One region of the Tolumonas auensis DSM 9187 genome, then DNA from elsewhere that is predicted to be linked to it. Evidence: riboswitches for the same ligand, from Rfam matches in the RefSeq annotation. Region 1 holds a riboswitch; the other holds the start of a gene.
What was found. Region 1 has a riboswitch for thiamine pyrophosphate ahead of thiM (hydroxyethylthiazole kinase). Riboswitches for the same ligand answer to the same signal wherever they lie in the genome.
Positions count from the first base shown of each region.

Region 2: linked by a shared signal. The riboswitch ahead of thiC (phosphomethylpyrimidine synthase ThiC) and the one ahead of thiM (hydroxyethylthiazole kinase) in region 1 are both predicted to bind thiamine pyrophosphate.

Region 1 is NC_012691.1:244,452-248,874, reverse strand. Features, by position in the region: gene TOLA_RS01185 (nucleoside hydrolase-like domain-containing protein) at 1-43, shown strand, start outside; gene TOLA_RS01180 (ROK family protein) at 101-1,270, opposite strand; gene TOLA_RS01175 (DUF2750 domain-containing protein) at 1,398-1,799, shown strand; TPP riboswitch at 1,853-1,945, shown strand; gene thiM (hydroxyethylthiazole kinase) at 1,994-2,797, shown strand; gene thiE (thiamine phosphate synthase) at 2,794-3,429, shown strand; gene thiD (bifunctional hydroxymethylpyrimidine kinase/phosphomethylpyrimidine kinase) at 3,426-4,226, shown strand; gene TOLA_RS16275 (putative bifunctional diguanylate cyclase/phosphodiesterase) at 4,268-4,423, opposite strand, start outside.
Region 2 is NC_012691.1:1,162,867-1,167,289, reverse strand. Features, by position in the region: partial or broken gene thiE (thiamine phosphate synthase) at 1-617, opposite strand, end outside; gene thiC (phosphomethylpyrimidine synthase ThiC) at 623-2,470, opposite strand; TPP riboswitch at 2,573-2,673, opposite strand; gene TOLA_RS05495 (Slp family lipoprotein) at 2,763-3,275, opposite strand; gene tsaB (tRNA (adenosine(37)-N6)-threonylcarbamoyltransferase complex dimerization subunit type 1 TsaB) at 3,308-4,024, opposite strand; gene yoaA (DNA repair helicase YoaA) at 3,996-4,423, opposite strand, start outside.

The sequences.
Region 1 (4,423 bases):
GCTGACCAGTTATCGTCGGGTTGTCATCAAAGTGAAAAACTAAAAGCAAGTAACACGACGCCTGCACAAAGAGCTCTTTTTTGTGCAGGCGTCGTCTGTTTCATACCAGATAGGATTCGTTGGTCAGTTCAATCAGCCCCTGAAAAGCCACATTATCATCAGGTTCCCGCAGAATATGGGTAGATCCCGCACCATAGCGATAATCACTGTGCCCGGCCAGATAAGTGTCAATCTCTTCCTTGAGTAATGGATAGAAGACGCTGATTTCACCGTTCAGAATGACAGTCTTGATATTAAAAATAGTAATCAACTGACTCAAGACATGTCCCAATACCCTTCCCACTTCCCGAATAATCTGTTCGCACAAAATGTTATGCCGACTCAATTCCTGATTAATGTGCTCAAGCTGTTTCGCTATGGTGTCACGCGGAAAATTCTGCGGATCCGATTTGTTGATCTTGCCAATAATGGCGTGATAGGTCAGATAGGTTTCAGCACAACCCCGGGCACCACAGTAACAAAGCGGCCCATGTTCAGAATAAGTAACGTGACTGATTTCAGGTGCAGTCCCTTGAGGCCCCAGAATAATCTGTTTATCAATGACAATACCAACGCCGACACCATAACCGAGAAGAACGGTAATAAAGCTGTCATGCTGCGGATATAGCTGCTGGATGCGATGAGATGAGCAATAAGCGATATTAAAAATTTTGCTTTCAATACCGGTTGCTGCAGTAATCGCTGCGGTCAGATTAAAATGCTTATCTTTAAATAGTTGACTGTAAAATACTGTCCCGGATGCCTGGGCCAGCTTTCCTTGCGTGGCGACAGTAATAATTTTAATTTCTGTTAGTGAAAGCTGATTCTGCTCACAGAGCCGAATGGAAATTTTTTTTATCAGATCAACAAAAAACTCTACTGATAATGCGCTCTCTGGCCGGGTTAAATCCCAGATCTGTTGATAGTTATCGATAATAGTATTGGTTTGATCGATCAGATTTCCGCAGATATTTTCTGTGGAGACGTAAAAACAGATGCTGTGATTAACCCGGGGCTTTAACTGTAATAGTGTCTGTGGCCGTCCATCTGATCTGTGCCGAGATTTGGGCTGGAGAACATCTATTTCTTCTATAATTCCATCATTCAGCAATTGCTGCGTTATTTTGGTTAAGGATGACTTTACCAGCCCCGTTTTTTTTGCGAGTTCCACTCTGGAATGAGAATGCTGTCTCAGCAGATTGACTACTCTGTTTTTTCCATTGATATCCATTTTCACATCTCTTGGCACAGCATCTGACCTGCATTGAACACATAATTCAGACAAAAGAGCTTAACATGGTATGTTGTTGGAAATCCTAGGCCTTAAATTTTTAACTTCAAATATCAGAGAAATGATCATGACCTATCCGCTATCCCCTGAAGAATTTCAAACCACCCTGGCTCAGGATGCAGAGCAACGTTACCACCATTTTTTACAGCAGGCTGTGCTGCACAATGAAGTTTGGATCCTCAAAGATGATGAGGGCTGTGTGTCACTATCAACTGATGATGAGGAATGTATTCCTGTCTGGCCGCATCCTGATTATGCCAAAGCCTGGGCTGGCAATGACTTTGCAGCGTGTGAACCTTATGCTGTTCCACTGAAAACCTGGCTGGATCGCTGGGTAAAGGGGATGAGTGAAGATGGGGTTGCGGTTGCGGTCTTTCCATTAGCGGATGCCGATGGTGTCGTCGAAGATCCGGCAACCATGGCCGATGATTTGCTGCGCAAGATGGCAAAACTGAATCGCAAGAAGTAATACGTCCGACAGTTCTGTTGACAGTCGCACCGGCTGACCGCCAGAATGAAGATTAACCGTGACCGGGGTGCTGCCTGGCAGCTGAGAAATACCCGTTGCACCTGATCTGGATCATGCCAGCGTAGGGAGTTCACGACGGGTATCTCCGTCCTCCTTTTGCTGCGCATTTTGTCTGCCATTTTGAAGGAGGACTTATGCCGCAAGCTCTGCCCGCAACGATTGTTGCTACCCATCTCGAACGAATTCGCCGATCTGTACCCCTCACCCATGTCATCACCAACGATGTCGTGACCGGTTTTACCGCCAATGTATTACTGGCTCTGGGTGCGGCTCCCGCCATGATCACCGCCCCCGAAGAAGCTGGCAGCTTTGCGGCTATCGCGTCTGTACTTTCTGTTAATGTGGGCACGCTGACATCCGCTCAGGCCGCGACCATCCGCATCGCCGTTCAGTCGGCGAATCAAGCTGGCACACCATGGGTGCTGGATCCCGTTGCAGCAGGTGTTTTGCCTTACAGAACTGAATTATGCCGTGAACTGCTGCAACAACACCCGGCAGCCATTCGTGGTAACGCTTCAGAAATCATGGCGCTGGCGGGTCAGGCTGCTGCAGGTAAAGGTGTCGATAGCGCCAACCAGAGCGATCAGGCCATTGAGGCGGCACAGGTACTGGCCAAAAGCAGCGGTGCCATTGTCGCCGTCACAGGTGAAATTGATTACATCACCGATGGTGAGCGTGTCGTCAGTATCAAAGCCGGTGACCCGCTGATGACCCGCGTGACCGGCACCGGCTGTGCGCTTTCCAGCGTCGTCGCGGCTTTTATCGCCGGGTGTGAAGAAAAAGACCGGTTAGATGCTGTCGCCAGTGCGTGTGCGGTTATGGCAATTGCCGGACAACGTGCCGCAGCGAAAGCAAAAGGTCCGGGAAGTTTTGTACCGGCGTTTCTGGATAACCTTTATCTGCTGGATGCCGTGACCATCGCCGAGGCACTGGCATGAAACTGGATTTATCCCTTTATCTGGTGCTGGACCCGGTGATGTGTGGCGGTTTTGACGCCACCATCAAGCTGACACAGCAAGTGCTGGATGCGGGTGTTACCGTTATCCAGTTACGGGCACCGCAGTGGAAAAAACGTGACTGGCTGCGATTATCACAGCAGATCCTGCCGATGAGCCGTGAAGCGCGGGTGCCGTTTCTGATCAATGATCATATCGATATTGCCCTGGCCTGTGATGCGGATGGCGTACACCTGGGACAAGGCGATCTGCCTCTGGCAATGGCGCGTCAGTTATTAGGACCCGACAAAATTCTGGGTCTTTCCATATCCAAAGCGCACCATCTGCAGGGTGATGATTGCCTGCTGGCTGATTATTTAGGTATCGGCCCGGTATTTCCGACCGGCACCAAGCAGGATGCGGATCCTGCTATCGGTTTAGCGACCTTCCGTGACTGGATGACCCAAATCCACCAGCCGGTGGTTGCAATCGGCGGGATCGGCGCCAGCGAAACTTCCGATATCATCCGGGCCGGAGCAGACGGGATTGCGGTGGTCTCCGCGATCTGTGCCGTAGCAGATCCGGCGCTGGCAACCCGCACATTAGGACAACTTATTCACGAGGCCAGACCATGATCCCCCATACTTTAACCATTGCCGGCTCAGACTGCAGTGGCGGTGCCGGCATTCAGGCCGATTTGAAAACTTTTTCCGCACTCGGCACTTATGGCATGAGTGTGATCACCGCCCTCACCGCGCAAAATACACAAGGCGTACAAGCGGTACACGCCGTACCGGCAGCCTTTGTCACGGCACAATGTCAGGCGGTGTTCAGCGATATCCGGGTTGATGCAGTGAAAATAGGCATGCTGGCAGATACCGCCATTATTGCCGCAGTTGCAGAAGCTCTGCGAGAATGGCGACCGGCTTGTGTGGTGCTGGATCCGGTCATGGTGTCCAAAAACGGGCATCGTCTGCTGGCTGACTCTGCGATAGATGCACTGCGCCGGCACCTGCTGCCGCAAGCCAGTATTGTTACTCCGAATCTGCCGGAAGCGGCCGCCTTGCTCGGCTGTGACGAGGCGACAACAGAAACAGAAATGGTGGAACAGGGACGCAATTTACTCAAGGCGGGATGTCAGGCGGTGCTGATGAAAGGCGGTCATCTGAGTGGCAGCAACAGCCCCGACTGGCTGATCACACCACAAGAGGCAATTCCGTTTACAGCGCCACGGATTCAGACCAAGAATACGCATGGCACTGGCTGCACATTGTCCTCTGCAATTGCCGCTTTATATCCGCGCTATAAAAACTGGCCGGAAACCATATCTCACGCCAAGACATGGCTTTCCGGTGCATTAGCGCAGGCTGATCAGCTGGATGTCGGACACGGCATCGGCCCGGTGCACCATTTCTATCAGTGGTGGCAGTAACCGGCCTGGCAGATCCGGTGGAATACCGGATCTGCTGTCTATCAGGCAGCAGCATGCGCCTGCAGCCACTGAATTAATGCGGTTTCAGGCATCGGACGGGCAAACATATAGCCCTGCATCTGGCGGTAACCAATCGCTTGCAGCTCTTCATATTCGGTCTGATTTTCAACACCTTCCGCAATCAGATCCATGTGCAT
Region 2 (4,423 bases), 920 kb from region 1:
TCAACCATCCGCAGCAATCGTTCAGTGGCCGCTTGAGGATCAGCCGCCTTGGTAATGGCACTGACCAGCGCAACGCTGCCAACGCCCGTCGCCAGCACTTGCGGAACACGCTCTTCGGAGATGCCTCCGATGGCCACGGTCGGGCAATCGCCTGACTGCAGGACACATTCCCGGAGGCGCGCTAATCCTTGCGGCTGGGAAGGCATGTCTTTGGTTTGCGTCGGGAAGATATGTCCCAGTGCAACATAGGACGGACGGATGGTCAGTGCCTCGGCCAGCTCAACCGGATCATGCGTGGAAATACCTAGGCGTAAACCGGCATTGCGCAGTGCGTCCAGATCAGCAATCTGAATATCTTCCTGCCCCAGATGCACACCGTAGGCACCATGCTTAATGGCTAACTGCCAGTAATCATTGATAAACAGGCGCGCCTGATAACGGCGCCCCAGTTCAATGGCTTGCATGATCTGTTGTTCCAGATCGGCAGCCTGCGGATCCTTGATCCGCAGTTGCAGCGTTTTGACGCCCCATTCCAGCAGACGCGCAATCCAATCGACCGAATCAACCACCGGATAAAGCCCTAATTGGTGATCGGTCTTCGGAAAAGCAAAAGACGGGTTCATTACTCCACCTCTTTTGCCAGATAGAGTTCACCGCCATGTTCACGAAAAGCGGCTGCCTGTTGCTGCATTCCCGATTTCATCTCATCGAAAGCACCGTCGCTGTCTAACTGACGTACTTCCTGGCTGATTTTCATTGAGCAGAATTTAGGACCACACATAGAGCAGAAGTGCGCTACTTTGCCGGATTCCTGTGGCAAATCTTCATCGTGATAAGCACGCGCGGTATCCGGATCCAGGGCCAGATTGAACTGATCTTCCCAGCGGAATTCAAAACGCGCTTTAGACATCGCATTGTCGCGGATCTGCGCGCCCGGATATCCTTTTGCCAGATCAGCGGCATGCGCGGCGATCTTGTAGGCAATCAGACCCTGTTTGACATCTTCTTTATTTGGCAGACCCAAATGTTCTTTCGGTGTGACATAGCAAAGCATCGCACAGCCGTACCAGCCGATCATGGCAGCGCCAATACCGGAGGTGAAATGGTCATATCCCGGTGCGATATCAGTCGTTAACGGGCCTAAGGTATAGAAAGGGGCGCCATGGCAGTGTTTGAGCTGCTCATCCATATTTTCTTTGATTAGGTGCATTGGTACATGACCAGGACCTTCAATAATCACCTGAACATCATATTCCCACGCTACCTGAGTCAGCTCGCCCAGTGTACGCAGTTCAGAGAACTGGGCTTCATCGTTGGCATCGGCAATCGAGCCCGGACGCAGACCATCTCCCAGTGACAAGGCCACATCGTACTGTGCGCAGATCTCGCAGATCTCACGGAAATGGGTGTAGAGGAAGTTTTCCTGATGATGCGCCAGACACCATTTAGCAATGATAGAACCACCACGGGACACAATACCGGTCACACGTTTGGCCGTCATCGGCACATAACGCAGCAGCAGACCGGCATGGATGGTGAAGTAATCCACGCCCTGTTCTGCCTGTTCGATCAGCGTGTCACGCATCACTTCCCAGGTCAGGTCTTCAGCAATACCGTTTACTTTTTCCAGCGCCTGATACATAGGCACAGTACCGATAGGCACCGGGCTGTTACGCAGGATCCATTCGCGGGTCGCATGAATGTGACGACCGGTGGACAGATCCATAACGGTATCAGCGCCCCAGCGGGTTGACCAAATCAGCTTTTCTACTTCTTCTTCAATACTGGAACTGATGGATGAGTTGCCAATATTGGAGTTGATCTTCACCAGGAAATTACGGCCGATAATCATCGGTTCACTTTCCGGATGGTTGATATTGGCCGGAATAATGGCACGGCCTTCGGCCACTTCCTGACGGACAAATTCAGCGGTGATCCCTTTTTCGCCTTCCTGCAGACGGCGCTGGTTTTCACGGACCGCGATGTACTCCATTTCAGGAGTGATCAGGCCTTTACGGGCATAGTGCAGCTGGCTCACACAGTGACCGGCTTTGGCTTTACGGATGGGTGCCTGTACTGCCATTTTTGGCACCAGCGGCAGCTGTTCAGCCTGCGCACGGGTAAACGCAGAATTTGGTTCCAGCACATCTTCGGTGTCGTTACGTTCCAGGATCCAGTTCTGACGCAACGGGAAAAGCCCCTGGGTTACATCAACCTGCTGATCCGGATCGCCGTAAGGACCTGAAGTGTCATAAACCAGTACCGGCGCATTTTCTTCATAGACAGGCGCCTGCTTGGTTCCGCCCACCAGCGATGGGGTAAGGTGAATGCGACGCATTGGTACACGGATATCAGGACGGGAGCCTTCCAGATATTCACGATCTGAATTAGGGAAGGTTTGGGTTGCCAGCGTAGACAGATACTCTTTCGCTGAATCACGACGTTCACGGGCAGTTAAATTTTTCGACATAGCAAGCTCACCTTAAATAGAAATCGGATGGCTTGCCGGAAGTTGCGTTGAGTGGGAGTTTTGCAGCAAAAGATCTTAAGTGATCTGAGGAGGAATTGCTTCCTGAGCGCAACTCTTGTTTCCCTTCGCAGGTTCTAGCCTGATCAGGTTCAACGGATCCCGAATAAACGGTCTCAGCCCTTAGGGCACTCCGACAAGTGAAAGGCAGTATGGAACGATGCGAAGAGAATGGCAACAATCAGATAACAATTGATGATCGCTGCCACAAAATCAATAATCAGCGAGGTACAATTCAGCGAGGGACTATGGTGCGGTGATGGTGGAAATAAAAGCCGTCATCAAACAGCGGATCTTCATAACGGACTTCCACCTCTTTTACGACTGGCCAGAGCTTATGTTGCGTCGCATTCAGCACGGCAAAACGGTAAGGCATGTCGCCAATTTTGCCTTCCCGTGAAAGTGCTGTTGCACCGGATACCGTTATGCTGCGGCCTTTGGCATATAAAACCGGATCAAGCAGTTGCGGAAACACCGCGATAAAACGACCGGGGGATTGTTCTGCCTGCTGCGGTATGCCGTTATAAGCCAGCGGCAGATAAACAACCTCGACCTCTGTTCCCGAGGCCAGATTGCGGGTTTGCGCGATAACGCCGCTCCATTTTACCTGCCAGCCCTGCGGATTATTCAGTTGTGCCATCTGAGCAAACTGCTGACGGATCAACACAGAATCATCGGCATAGTAACCGGTCTTGTTATTAGCGCAGGCGGTCAGAAACAGGGCAAGAAAGCACGCAATCCACTTCATATTCAGTTCTCAGCTTAAAGAGTGATCACTAGTTACTCACGACCCGGCAGTTTTTTCCAGGTCACCTTGTCACGCAGATAAACCGGTGATGCCAGCGCCGGTTCGCAATAATCGCCGGCACGGAACGCGGCAACCGCCTGCGGCAGCATGTCCTGCGCCCATGGCAGGTTTACTTCCTGTGCATTATCAGCAGGCTGCAAACCTAACTGAGCAGCCAGTTCAGTATAGCTGGTAAACCCAGTGCCTACTGCGACGCCATTCGCTAGCTGAGCTTCAAACTGGCTCAGATATTCGCCTGCCTGTTCCGGCAGGATCACGGCTTCATCGACAACGGATTGCATCAGACCATCACGCAGCAAAAAGGCACCGATATAGATCTCATTCATTCTGGCATCTATCGCAGCAACGGCTTTCTCAGCCTGCTGACGGCGGTATGCACCCTGTGCCAGCATCTGTAACGTGGAAACGCCAATCAGCGGTACACCGGCACCATACGCCAGCCCCTGAGCCGCGCCGATACCGATACGGACACCGGTAAAAGAGCCCGGCCCACGGCCAAATGCAATGGCATCCAGTCCGGATAAAGAGGCTCCGGCTTCAGCCAGTAATTCACTTACCATCGGCAGAATCAAACGGGTATGAGCCTGCGGAGCCACCTGCTCCCGGGTTAATACAGCATCGTTCCATAATAAGGCTGCGGAACAGCCTTCAGTGGCTGTATCAATCGCCAGAATTTTCATTCGCTTCAATCTCTCTTATTGGCTCTTCTTGTGTAATAACCGGTGCACTGACCGGCAATTTCCAGAATTCAGTTAAACGGGTTATATCCCGGCAACGCGGAATAGGCGGTAAACTTTTCAAAAACGCCGCCCCATACGGTTTATTGACCAGACGCGGGTCACAGAGGATCAGGATACCACGATCCTGATAATCACGGATCAGGCGCCCTACTCCTTGTTTCAGAACAATTACTGCTTCCGGCAATTGTAACTGCTGGAATGGATCGCCGCCCTGCATGCGGCAATCTTCCATGCGGGCTTTCAGTAATGGTTCATCCGGCGAGGTGAATGGCAGCTTATCAATGATGACACAGGACAATGCCGCCCCCCGGACATCCACCCCTTCCCAGAAGGATGACGTTGCTACCA